2 linked regions of the Pleomorphomonas sp. PLEO genome follow. The protein of the gene in region 2 interacts with the protein of the main gene of each other region in a pairwise test. Links are inferred from orthologs where the notes say so. Each region holds a gene or a part of one and is shown on either strand. Other genes may lie near its edges.

Evidence for each region.
Region 1: the proteins of AB6N07_RS20825 (region 2) and phnG interact in binary tests that used the Escherichia coli proteins (3 or more experiments, as listed by UniProt). The link is inferred for Pleomorphomonas sp. PLEO from one-to-one orthologs.

Annotation. Positions count from the first base shown.
Region 1 is NZ_CP166625.1:3,556,385-3,561,706, reverse strand. What follows is about bases 2,349-5,322. They hold phnG (phosphonate C-P lyase system protein PhnG), read right to left. Parts: upstream 4,083-5,322; coding sequence 3,615-4,082; downstream 2,349-3,614. Other genes in these bases: pdxY (pyridoxal kinase PdxY), read right to left, coding at 4,967-5,322; phnF (phosphonate metabolism transcriptional regulator PhnF), read left to right, coding at 4,211-4,948; phnH (phosphonate C-P lyase system protein PhnH), read right to left, coding at 3,007-3,615; AB6N07_RS16560 (carbon-phosphorus lyase complex subunit PhnI), read right to left, coding at 2,349-3,003. In the rest of the region: phosphonate C-P lyase system protein PhnK, read right to left, coding at 267-1,043; AB6N07_RS16565 (alpha-D-ribose 1-methylphosphonate 5-phosphate C-P-lyase PhnJ), read right to left, coding at 1,040-1,888; more of AB6N07_RS16560, read right to left, coding at 1,885-2,348. UniProt on the Escherichia coli protein: Together with PhnH, PhnI and PhnL is required for the transfer of the ribose triphosphate moiety from ATP to methyl phosphonate.
Region 2 is NZ_CP166625.1:4,481,161-4,488,687, reverse strand. Bases 1,954-4,784 are described here. They hold AB6N07_RS20825 (sugar ABC transporter ATP-binding protein), read right to left. Parts: upstream 4,220-4,784; coding sequence 2,687-4,219; downstream 1,954-2,686. Other genes in these bases: rhaS (rhamnose ABC transporter substrate-binding protein), read right to left, coding at 4,565-4,784; AB6N07_RS20830 (ABC transporter permease), read right to left, coding at 1,954-2,631. In the rest of the region: AB6N07_RS20840 (FGGY-family carbohydrate kinase), read right to left, coding at 1-612; AB6N07_RS20835 (ABC transporter permease), read right to left, coding at 638-1,654; more of AB6N07_RS20830, read right to left, coding at 1,651-1,953; more of rhaS, read right to left, coding at 4,785-5,560; AB6N07_RS20815 (DeoR/GlpR family DNA-binding transcription regulator), read right to left, coding at 5,613-6,425; rhaD (rhamnulose-1-phosphate aldolase), read right to left, coding at 6,503-7,360; AB6N07_RS20805 (L-rhamnose isomerase), read right to left, coding at 7,367-7,527. UniProt on the Escherichia coli protein: Part of the ABC transporter complex RbsABC involved in ribose import. Responsible for energy coupling to the transport system.

The DNA.
Region 1 (5,322 bases), 930 kb from region 2 along the record:
TCGCGCGGCAGAGCTTTCGCAAGGTCGACCGGATGGCCGGCGTGAGCGACGAGGATCTCGCCGGCGTCGACGCCGTAGTTGCCATAGAGCATCTTGAGGATGGAACTCTTGCCGACACCCGACGGGCCGCCGAGCACCAGGCACTCGCCGGAGCCCACCTCGAAGGAGACATTGGAAAACACTGGCAGACGGAGACCGCCGCGCAGATGCATGACGAATGTCTTGGCGATGTCGCGCACACGAAGCGGCAGCATGGCGTTCTCCGGTCAGGCTTGCGGAATGGAGGAGACGAGGAGTTGCGTGTAGGGCTGGCGCGGATCGTCGAGCACGCGATCGGTCAACCCCTCCTCGATGACGCGACCGTCCTTCATCACCATGATCCGGTGGCTGAGCAGACGGGCGACGGCGAGGTCGTGGGTCACGATGATCACCGAGAGGCCGAGATCGCGGACGAGACCACGCATCAGGTCGAGGAGGCGCGCCTGCACCGAAACATCGAGGCCACCGGTCGGCTCGTCCATGAACACGAGGCGTGGAGCGGTGACGAGATTACGAGCGATCTGCAGGCGCTGACGCATGCCGCCGGAAAAGGCACGAGGGCCGTCATCAATGCGATCAGCGGCAATCTCGACACGCGAAAGCCAGTCGAGCGCCGTGCCGCGAATGCGGCCGTAGTGCCGGTCGCCGATGGCCATCAGTCGCTCGCCGACGTTGGCGCCGGCCGAAACACCCATACGAAGACCTTCGGACGGGTTCTGATGCACAAATCCCCAGTCGGTGCGCATCAGGAAGCGGCGCTCGGCCTCCGGCATGCTTGTCAGATCGCGCAGGCTGCCATCGCGCATGGCGTAAACCACCGAGCCGCTGTCGGCCTCAAGCCGTGTCGACAAGCAATTGAGCAGGGTCGTCTTGCCCGAGCCACTCTCGCCGACCACTGCCAACACTTCGCCGGGCCAGAGATCGAACGAGATGTCCACGCAGCCAAGGCGGGCACCATAATGCTTGGCAAGATCGCGCACTTCGAGAATGGGAGCTTCGGTCATGATTGGGCTCCGATCTCGGTGCGGCGGCTCTCGCAGTTGTCGGTATCCGAACAGACGAACATGCGGCCGCCGCGATCATCGAGCACCACCTCGTCGAGATAGACGTTGCGGGCACCGCACAGGGCGCAGGGCTCGCTGAAGGTTTGCACTTCGAAGGGGTGATCCTCGAAGTCTAGGCTCTTCACTTCAGTATAGGGCGGCACGGCGTAGATGCGTTTCTCGCGGCCAGCACCGAACAGCTGCAGCGCCGGGCTCATCGTCATCTTCGGATTGTCGAATTTCGGTATGGGCGAAGGGTCCATCACATAGCGTCCGGCTACTTTCACCGGATAGGCGTAGGCCGTGGCGATCCGGCCGTGATGGGCGATGTCCTCGTAGAGCTTGACGTGCATCAGGCCATAGTCCTCAAGGCCGTGCATCACTCGCGTCTCGGTCTCGCGCGGCTCGAGGAAGCGCAAGGGCTCGGGGATCGGCACTTGATAAACGAGGATCTGGCCTTCCTTGAGTGGATGTTCCGGAATGCGATGGCGCGTCTGAATGACGGTCGCCTCAGCGGTATGCGTCGTGGTGGTAACGCCCGCCACCTTGCGGAAGAAGGCTCGGATCGAAACCGCGTTGGTGGTGTCGTCGGCGCCCTGGTCGATTACCTTAAGCACGTCGTCCGGTCCGATGACGGCGGCGGTGACCTGCACGCCACCCGTACCCCAGCCATAGGGCATCGGCATCTCACGAGCGGCGAACGGCACCTGATAGCCGGGAACGGCGATCGCCTTCAGGATGGCGCGGCGGATCATCCGTTTGGTCTGCTCGTCGAGATAGGCGAAGTTATAGGTGACGGCGTTCATTGGGCGGCCTCCCCGATCGGTTCGTCACCCTCGTCAGCCTCGACCAAATTGCCACGTTCCTGCCAGGCAGTACGCAACCGGCGGACAAGGCCCAGTTCAGCCTGGAAGTCGACGTAGTGCGGCAGCTTCAGGTGCTCCACGAAGCCAGTCGCTTCGACGTTGTCGCAATGGGAGAGGACGAATTCCTCGTCCTGGGCGGGGGCGGTTATCTCCTCGCCATATTCGGCGGCCCTGAGCGCCCGGTCGCAAAGCGACATGGCCATGGCCTTGCGCTCGCTCTGGCCGAACACCAGCCCGTAGCCGCGTGTGAATTGCGGCGGCCGTTCGGCCGATCCTTTGAACTGATTGACCATCTGGCACTCGGTGACGCGCACCTCGCCGATCGCCACAGCAAACCCCAGTTCGGGAATGTCGATCTCCACGGTCGCTATGCCGATCCGGATCTCGCCAACAAAGGGATGGCTTCGCCCGTAGCCGCGCTGGGTGGAATAGGCGAGCGCCAGCAGGAACCCTTCATCGCCACGAGCGAGCGACTGCAGCCGTTCGGCGCGTGACAAGGGAAACTCCTGCGGGGTGCGGGTGATATCGCCGGGCTCGGTGCCTTCGTCGATCTCCGTTTCGATCAGGCTCTCACCATCAAGAATGTCGGAGACGCGAGCCAGGTCTCCGATGCCGCCATCGCGACAAGCCGGCTCCGCAATGTCGGGATCGCCCGACAGTGTGGGATCGAGCAGACGATGGGTATAGTCGAAGGTGGGGCCGAGAAGCTGGCCACCCGGCAGATCCTTGTAAGTGGCGGAAATACGCCGCTCGACCCGCATTGCGTGGCTATCGAGTGGCCGGCTCATCCCGAAGCGCGGCAGCGTTGTCCGATAGGCGCGCAGTATGAAGATCGCCTCGATCATGTCGCCGCGCGCCTGCCGGATGGCCAGTGCTGCGAGACCCGGATCGTAGAGCGAGGCCTCGGCCATCACCCGGTCGACGGCAAGCGACAGCTGTTCGGTGATCTGCGCCTCGGTGATAGCCGGCAGGTTCCGGTCACCGCGACGGCGGTCGGCGAGGAGGCGGTGGGCATTGTCGATGGCGGCCTCGCCACCTTTGACGGCGACATACATGGCTCAGCCTTCCGAAGGGATGAAATGAGTGGAGCGTGGCAGGGCGACGAGATCACGACCAGCCGTCAGCACCACGTCGAGGCCACGCGGAAAGAGCGCTCGGTTGGCGGCGCGAAAGGCGGCAAAGCCTTCGGGCAATCCCTCGATGGCGATGTCATAATGGCCGTCGATGCCGGGACCCGTGAGGCCGAAGCGCTCGCCCTCGCCAAGGCATCCCACCTCAACGACGAGTGTCGCTGAGCGGTCGGGGTAATCCTGGGTCCCGAGAGGCAAGTCCTCCGGCGTGATGCCGTTCAGTCCAATGAACGCGAACGCCGCTTGGTCGGGATTTGCCGTCAGGGAGGCTCCGGTATGAAAGGCGAACCAAGCGCCGAGCGCTGGCGATGCATCACTGCACCAGACCGGCGTGTCGGCGTCGCAAAGTGTGAGCGCCAGCGCCGTCTGGGCTGGGCCGGCGAGACCTGGAGCCGTTACGTCGGCCTTAATGCGATGGCAGCTGCCTGGCCGGGCCATGGCGTCCATCACGAGGCGAAAGGTCGCCTGCGCTTCGAACACCGGTTGACCGAATCCACCGTCCAGAGAGGCTTCAAGTGAAGGAATGTCGTGGGGCATTAGTCTTCTCCCCGCACCAGCGTGAAGAAATCGACGCGCGTTGACGCCGTCTCGGCTTCCTGTTGCTCATGCTCGTCGGCGAGACGCGTTTCAATGACCGCGCAAAGCTGGTCCACCACCAAACGCCCCTTCTCCGTGCCAGCAAGGGCGTCGAAGACGGCAGCGCGGCGGGCGCGATTCCGGTCGCTGCCGAGCAACTGGCCAAAACCCACATGACCAGATGCCAGCCGTACCGTCGACCGGCTCACCGTCGCCTCGCCAAGGTTGAAGCGGGCGCCATCGCCACCGATACGGCCGGTCAACATGACGAGCCCGGTCTCCGGACCGCGCAGATCGGTCACTTCTGGCGGAACGGTGAGCTTCGTCCAGGCAGCCTCAAGTTCGGCGGCATTGGCGCGAGCCAGAAGCCCCATGCGGCGCCGGCGGCGTTCCATCTCAGGATCATCAACAACAGCAGCGGCATCCATCGGCTCGCTCCGGTAACACCCGCTTGCCGCTTTGGCAGGGCAGGCTTGCATCTTGCATATTTGTCTATTAATCTAGACAACTACACAATAACGAGAGTCTTAACGGAACTCCGTGACAGCGAGGTGACATGGCCCAGCCAAAGCCGGTCGAGCGACATTCGGGCGTCTCCCTCTGGCGGCAAATTGCCGATCGCATCCGCGTATCGATTGCCGACGGTGAATTCCGGGAAACTGGCCGATTACCGCCAGCCTTCGATCTCGCCGAGCGCTTCGGGGTCAACCGGCACACCGTACGGGCCGCCCTCGCCTTTCTGGCGGAAGAAGGGCTCGTCGAGAGCATTCAGGGACACGGCACCATCATTACAGGTGGTCGCCAGCTGACGTTGCCGATCTCGAAACGAACCCGTTTCTCAGCTGGTGTCGGCGATCAGGCATCTTCGGTGACGACCCGCCTGCTACGCTCAGGCGAGCTTCAGGCTTCGGCCGAGGTGGCTGCTCAATTGCAGATCGCTCCAGAGCAATCGGTTATTGAAGTGGAGGAATCCGGCTACGTCGATGGCCGACCCGTCTCCTGTTCGCACCACTTCTTTCCGGCCGATCGCTTTCCCGACATCGCTCGCCATATTGCCGCCACTGGCTCGATCACCCGAGCTTTCGCCGCCTGTGACCTGCCAGACTATCTCCGGCTGAGCACAGAAGTGTCGGCCCGCCACGCCGATGCCCGCGAGCGCGAACTGATGCACTTGTCGCCCGGCGCCATTGTGCTGGAGACGCGGGCCGTCAATACCGATCTGGATGGTCGGCCGGTGCAATGCTCGCGGACGCGCTTCTCCGCCGACCGGATCAGCCTCAGGGTAACCGCCTGACCGCTGAGGTCATGTCGATCAAATTTGAACGGCCGAAATGATGGTCGATGGCCGGACGATCTCGTCTTGGGCGGCGATCAGCACGATTTCCCGGCTACCGACCTCGACGGTTCGCTTCAGGAGGCCGAACACTGAAGAGACTGAGCGCGACAATGCCTCAGGCACCGAGCGCGTGGTCAGCCAATGCACGTAGAACAGCGCCGCGATGGCATCGCCGGCGCCGTTGATCGATAGAGGCAGCCGCCGAGAGCGGGCAAGCCACAGGTTGTCGCCATCGGAGGCGACGATATCGAGCGTGTCATCCGGCGTACCATCGACGATCAGCGATGTGACGAGCACGACCTTGGGGCCAAGCGCATGCAGATCGGCGATCG
Region 2 (7,527 bases):
TGGCGCGAACAGTCGGTTCCAACCCTCCGCGTTGGCAAAGGATGAGAAGTCGCGTCTCTTTGGCGCCCAGAGGTCGGTATGCACGCCGAGCGAGGTCGGCTCGCTCGCCAGCACGCCAGTGAACCGGAAGGCCCAGTATTGCGGATAGGGGACAATCGCCGTCACCTTCGCAAAGGCATCCGGGTATGAGCGGGCTTGCCAGTAAAGCTGGGCACCGGCATTGAGCCCGCCGGGCAGGCGCGGCGTGAAACTCTCGGCGAAGGATGGCCGCGCGGCGACATAGGCATCATCAAGCGCGTCGGGGCCGCGGAACTCATAGTCAAGCACCGGCAGCGCCAACTGGTTGCCGGCCAGTAGGGCAAAGGTGGCGCCGTGGGTGGTGAAGGAAAGGGCGTCGATCCTCTGGTTCGTCGCCGCTTCCTTCAACGTATCCAGGAAGAACGCCCACATTCCCTCCACGTCGTAGTGAGGATAGGGCGGTGCGTCGATGACGACGTTCGGCCGCGTGCGGACGAACACGTCCCCGCCGGTCTCAAGGTCATGGACCACCAGCTTGACGTTGGTTTTGCCCACATCGAGAACAGCGATGAACCTCGGCACCGGCGCCATTATTTTCTCCATTATACTTGGTAGGTTATTAGCGGGCGGTGCGGCGACGGTTGTTGATACGATGCACGACGAGCGGCAGGGCAATCACCAGGATCAGCATCAGCCCCATGAAGATGCTCATGACGATGCCGGGCACGTTGAGCAGCCCGAGGCCGAAGGTGACGAGGCCCATCACGAAGGCGGCGATGACGACGCCAAGGATGTTGCCTGTGCCGCCGTTGATGCCGACGCCACCGAGCACGGCCATGGTTACCGCGTCGAGTTCCCAGCCGACGGCGATCGACGGGCGAGTGGAACCAAGCCGTGAAGTCAGCATCACCGAAGCGAGGCCGGCGGCGACGCCGGTCATCAGGAAGACGATGAACTTGATGCGCCGCACCCTGACGCCCGAGAAGCTCGCCGCGAGAGCGTTATTGCCGACGGCGTAGACCTGCCGGCCGAAGATTGTCTTGTGCAGCACTACACCGGCAATGACCGCCAGCACGAGGAAGGTGACGAACTCGTTCGAGAAGATCCAGAAGGCATAGCCCTGTCCGAACACCGCGAAGTCGGTCGGATAGTTCTTGTAGACCTGATCGCCGAGCACAACATAGGCGATGCCGCGGTAGAGGCTCATGGTGCCGATGGTGGCGACAATGGCCGGCAGGCCGAGCTTGGCCACCAGGAAGCCGTTGAACAGACCGCAGCCGAACCCAACGCCGAGACCTATGAAGAGTAGCACCGGCGTGCCGGCGCCCGCTTCGGCGGCGGCGCCCATGGCTGTCGAGGCCAGCGCGATGATCGAGGCCACCGAGAGATCGATCTCGCCGGTGATGATCACGAAGGTCATGGCCAGCGCCAGGATGGCCTTTTCCGTGAAGTTGAACGTTGCGTCCGACAGGTTCCAGGGATCGAGGAAGTAGGGCGAGGCCAGCGAATTTGCGATAGCGATGGCGATCGCCACGGCAAGCAGCAGCGTTTCCCAGCTCTTCAGGGCTCGCTTGAATGGGCCGTCGAGGCGGTCGGGAATGTGGCGTGGCGAGAGGACGGCGGATTGATCGCTCATAGCGGAAGCTCCTTGCGACGGAGGATGATCCGGCCCTTGACGCGTTCGCCGCGGGCATTGATGACGACGGCGGTGATGATGATGGCGCCCGAAATCGCCATCTGCCAGAACGGAGAGATGCCGATCACCGGCAGGGCGTTCTTGATGATGCCGAGGAACAAGGCTCCCAGCACGACGCCGCCGACCGTACCAACGCCGCCGATCGTCGAGACTCCGCCGATGACACAGGCGGCGATGGTGTCGAGCTCGAAGCCCGAGGCAACATCGACATAGGCAACGGCATAGCGCGACACCCAGAGATAGCCACAGAGGCCGGCCATCGCGCCTGACAGTACAAAGGCGAGGAACCGCGTCTTGCCGATGTCGATGCCGGCATAGATGGCGGCCACGGCATTGCCGCCGGTGGCATAGAAGGCGCGACCGAGACCAGTGCGGGTGAACAGTATCACTGCCAGCACGATGGCGAGCAGGCCGACCCACGACAGAACCGGCAAACCCAGGAACATCGCCCGAGGCAGCTCAAGGAAGGCTGCCGACATCTCGTGGGCATTGACCCAGGCGCCGCCGGATTCCACGAAGGCGAGACCACGGAAAATGGTCATGGTGCCGAGCGTCACGACGATCGCCGGGATGTCGAGCCACCACACCAGGAAGCCGTTGATGGCGCCGAGCAGCATGCCCATGCCGAGAGCGACGACGATCAACACGATGACCGGCAGGCCGGGCGCGACGTGGTTCAGCATGGCCACGGTCATGCCAGTCAGCGCCACGTTGGCGGCGACCGACAGATCGATCGATTTGGTCAGGATCACCGCCGATTGGCCCAGGGCCATCATGATCAGGATCGAGGTGTCGTTGAAGACGCCGGCAAGATTCTTTGGCGTCGAAAAGGCGGGGAAGCGGGCGGTGATGGCGGCGAGCAGCAGGATACAAGCCAGCACCAGGAGCGCTTCGCGCCGCGCGAGAAGGCTGCGGATGGTATTCATCGGATAAGCTCCGGGGCGAAAATTGCAGGGCGGGCGGGGCAAGAGGTCACGCGGCGGCCTCCTTGTTGCCGGTTGCCGCGCGCACCAGCGCTTCCGGCGTCAGGCCCTCGCGCTCGAAGACTCCGGCCATTCGGCCTTCGCGCATGACGATGACGCGATCGCTCATCCCGAGAATCTCCGGGATCTCGCTCGACACCATGATGACGGCAAGGCCCTCGACGGCGAGCTGGCTCATGAAAGCGTGCACGGCGGCCTTGGAGCCGATGTCGATGCCCTTGGTCGGTTCGTCGAGGATGATCACTTTCGGTAGTGTCGCCAGCCACTTGCCGATCACCACCTTCTGCTGGTTGCCACCCGAGAGTGTGCCGACGGGCTGGCTGAGCGAGGCGGCGCGCAGATCGAGCCGCTCGGCATATTTGCGGGCGAGGTCGAACTCCTCGGCCATGCGCAGGAAATTGTGCCGGCTGGTGACTTTCAGCGACGGCAGCGAAATGTTGGAAGCGATCGACATGGCGGTGATGGCGCCGTGGCGTCCGCGCTCTTCCGGCACATAGACGATGCCGGCGTCGATGGCGTCGGACGGCGAGTGCACGGTGATCGGCTTGCCCAACAAACTGACCTTGCCGGCCGATGGGCGGGTGACCCCGAACAACGCTTGGCAGAATTCCGAGCGTCCGGCCCCGACGAGGCCATAAAGACCGAGGATCTCGCCGCGCCGCAGCTCGAGCGACACTTGGTCGAACTCGGTCGGATGGCAGTAGCCATCGACCTTCAGCACCACCTCGCCGATCTCGGCGGGCAACTTGGGGAAGGCCTGCGTCACATCACGGCCGACCATCATCTTGACGAGGTCGTTGTGGGACACCGCGTCGAGCCGGCCAGCGCCCACTTGGCCGCCATCACGGAACACGGCGAAGTAATCGCAGATCTGCCAGACTTCCTCGAACTTGTGGCTGATGAACAGGATGGCTTTACCGGCCTTCTTCAGCCTGTCGATGATGCCGAACAGCTCTTCCACCTCCTTGTAGGAGAGGGCGGCGGTCGGTTCGTCCATGATGACGATGCGGGCGTCGATGGACAGCGCGCGGGCGATCGCCACCAGATGGCGTTGGGCGATGGAGAGATCTTTCAGCCGGGTGCGCGTCGAGATCGGCGCATCGATGCCGTGCAGGATGGCGGCGGCGCGGGCGTGCATGGCCGACCAGTCGATCAGTCCATAGCGATTGCGCGGTTGATGGCCGATGTAGATGTTTTCGGCAACCGTCAGCTCATCGAATAGCACGGTCTCCTGATGGATGGCGGTGATGCCGAGTTCCTGCGCCGCCTCGGCGGTCGGCAGAGCGACTTCCTTGCCGTCGATCTGGATGCTGCCGCCGTCCGGCTGGTAGATACCGGTCAGGATCTTGACCAGTGTCGACTTGCCGGCACCGTTTTCGCCGATCAGCGCCGTGACGTGGCCGGGACGCAGTTCAAGCGCCACGTCGGACAGCGCCTTGACGCCGGGAAATGTCTTGGAGATGCCCGTCATCTTCAGGATGGGCTCTGGAATGGGTGTGTCCGTTGGAAGCATGGCGTTCATCGGCGCTTTTTGCTGCTGGAGGCATGAGACCCGAAGAACCGGGGCGGGATCGGAGAACTGCCGTCGTAACGACGCATTCTCCGGGGCTGCGGCTGGCTCGGATCAGATCGACGGAACTGCCCCGTTCCTGTCTCTCCCCCACAAGGGGGAGGGGACCCTGCACGATCCGCCGACTGCGCTGGAGGGGAGCGCATCGGGTTGGACGACGGAAGCCGGGAGGAGAGAGTTCCGATCGGTGGCGACCGCGTCCCCTCCGCCTTGTGGGGGAGGGACAGGAGAGGCGTCTGTCTGGGCTATTCAATCCCGGACCCGGCCAAAACCGGGCCCGGGGTTTTGATGTCTGGATCAGAAGATCTTGGCGAATTCCTCGACGTTCCCGGCGTCGTAGACGAACGGGTCGGCCATCGCCGCCTCGTTGTTGGCGTCGAGCTTGATCTTGCCCATGCGGCCGATGGAAATCTCCGCGTCCGGCTTGGCCTCGGCCTTGCCGGTCTTCAGCTCATAGGCGATGTAGGTCGCCGAATAGCCGAGGTCGATCGGATTCCAGATGGCGAACGCCTTGGACGAGCCGGCCTTGACGTGGCCAGCCATTTCCGACGGCAGGCCGAGGCCGGTGACGTTGACCTTGCCGACGAGGCCAGCGTCTTCAATGGCCTGGGCAGCGGCGACGATGCCGACCGACGTCGGGGCGATGATCGCCTTGAGGTTGGGATACTTGGCGATCAGGCCCTGCGTTTCGCGGTAGGACTTGTCGGCGAGGTCGTCGCCGTAGACCGTGTCGACGAGGTTGACGTTCTTATAGTTGGGCAGGACCTTCTTCATCTCCTCAATCCAGATGTTCTGATTGGTCGCCGTCGAGGCGGCCGAGAGGATGGCGACGTCGCCCTTGTCCGAGCCGAGACCGTCGGAAGCCAGCTTCACGCACATATTGCCGATCAGCGGGTTGGACGACGGGTTGAGGTGCAGTAGACGGCCTTCCGGCGCCACGCCCGAGTCCCAGGAGATGACGGTGATGCCGCGCTGCATGGCCTTCTTGAGGGCCGGCACCAGGGCGTCCTTGTCATTGGCGGAGATGGCGATGGCGTCGACTTTCTGAGCGATCAGCGAGTTGACGACGTCGATCTGCGCTTCGGCCGTCGAGGTGGTCGGGCCGGTGTAGATGATGTCGACATTGCCGAGTTCCTTGGCCGCTTCCAGGGCGCCCTTGTGGGCGGCATCGAAGAAGCCGTTGCCGAGCGTCTTGACCACGAGCGCGATCTTGAGGTTCTCGGCGCTGGCCGAACCGGCCATCAGCGCGATGGCAGCGGCCGTGGTAACAATCAGTTTCTTGAACAGGGTCATTTGGGGTCTCCTCCCGTTGCGACCTTCCGTCGACCTTCGCCTCACTCCTCTGTCAGGCGACGGTCGGGGATTGCTGGATGTCTTCTTTTCGGTCCGTGGATGCGACGATCAGCTCGATACCGGCGGCTTCCACCATCCGCCGGTCGCGCTCGTCGATGCCGTCGTCCGTGATGATCGTGCTCACGCGTTCGAGTGGGCAGAGGATCAGACTGGACCGTGTCTTGAACTTGGAGCTGTCGACCAGGACGACGAGTTCGTCAGCCTGCCGCATCAGCCGTTGCTCGGATTGAATGATCAGCGAGTCCGATTCCATGACGCCGAGTGGCGATACGCCGCGGGCGCCCATGAAGAAGCGGCGCGCATAAAAATGGCCGGTGCCGTCGCTGTCGAACGGCGACAGGATGATGTTCTGTTCGCGATAGACGGCGCCAGCCGGCAGCATCACCGTGCATTTGGAATGCTTGATCAGATGCTCGGCGATCGGGAACGAGTTGGTCATCACCTTCAGCCGCAACTGCGCCAGAAAGTGCACCATGGGAAAGGTGGTGGTGCCGCCGTTGATGGCAATGGCTTCGCCGTCGTGGCAAAGCTTCACCGCCTCGCGGGCAATGGCGCGCTTCTGCGCCGAGTTGACCGTCTCGTCGGCGCGGAACGATCGAGCCGCCAGCACGCCGATCTGTGGCGGATGCAGCGCCTCGGCGCCACCGCGCACCTTTTTCAAGCGGTTCTGGAGCGCCAGTGCACTGATGTCGCGACGGATCGTCGCCTCGGAGGCGTCGGTCAGTTCGACGATGTCCTGCACCGTCAGGATCGGGCGTTCCTGAACGGCGGAAAGGATGATGCGGTGGCGTTCGCGTTCATGCATGGGACTGTCTCGGCTCCAAGTGGGGCTGGGACGATGGCGTGCCGGCGCCGCGGGGGCAAGCGCCGGCCTCGATTGCGTTAGCCAGGCTTGCGATCGGTGAGCTTCCAGCCGTCGAGCGCCATGGCTTCAGGCTGCGGCACCACTTTGAAGCGGGCGGCGAGGTCGATCAGGTTCTGCGTCGTCATTGTCTGACGCGGGCCGCCCATCGACAGGACCTTCACCAGGATCTCCGCAGCCTTCTCGGCGGTGTCGACCAGACCGAAGGCGTCATCGAGCGTGGGGCCGACACCGAACACGCCATGGAACGGCCATAGCACCAGCGGCCGCTTGGCCAGCAGATGGCAGGTGGCATCGCCCATCTGGTCCGTGCCGGGCACCAACCAGGGCATAGTGCCGACGCCATCCGGGAATACCACTAGGCATTCGGTGGAGCCTTCCCACAAGGCCCGCGTCACGTTGGCGTCGCTCCAGTCGAGAACGTAGGTCAGCGCGATCAGGTTGGTGGCATGGCAGTGCAACACGACACGGTCGCTGCCGTTGGTGGCGTTCTGCCGGGCGATGTGGCCCTTGAAATGGCTCGAATATTCCGATGTCGGCGCGCCGCCATCGCGATAGCCCCACAGCACTTCGAGGTAGCTGCCGTCGGCGCCAACCCGCACGACGCCGAGGTTGTTCTCCGGATCGAGCTGGACGTTGCGGAAGAACTTGCCGGTACCGGTGACGATATAGCTCTGCCCGGCAATGCCCGGCAGCGGCTCGGTCATCGGCAGACGGCGCGGCTCGCGAATACCGGCAAGGAAGGGCGCTATGTCATCGTCGGTGAGGCGCAGGCTGATGTTGCCGCCGTTGCGCTCATCCCAGCCCTTCTCCCAGCAGTCGGTGGTGGCCTTCACCATCGCCTTGACGAACCAGGCGTCGATCATGTTCGCAGTCATAGTGGCTCAGGACTCCCGCTTGGCGAGCACGTCGCGCTCGTAGGTCTTGACGACGTCGAACCAGGCGGCGCCGACTGGCACGTTCCGGCTTTCGCAATAATGATCCCAGACGGCCGCCCAGGGGCTCGTCTTGTGTTCTTCAAACAGCGCCATGCGCAGGGCGTAGT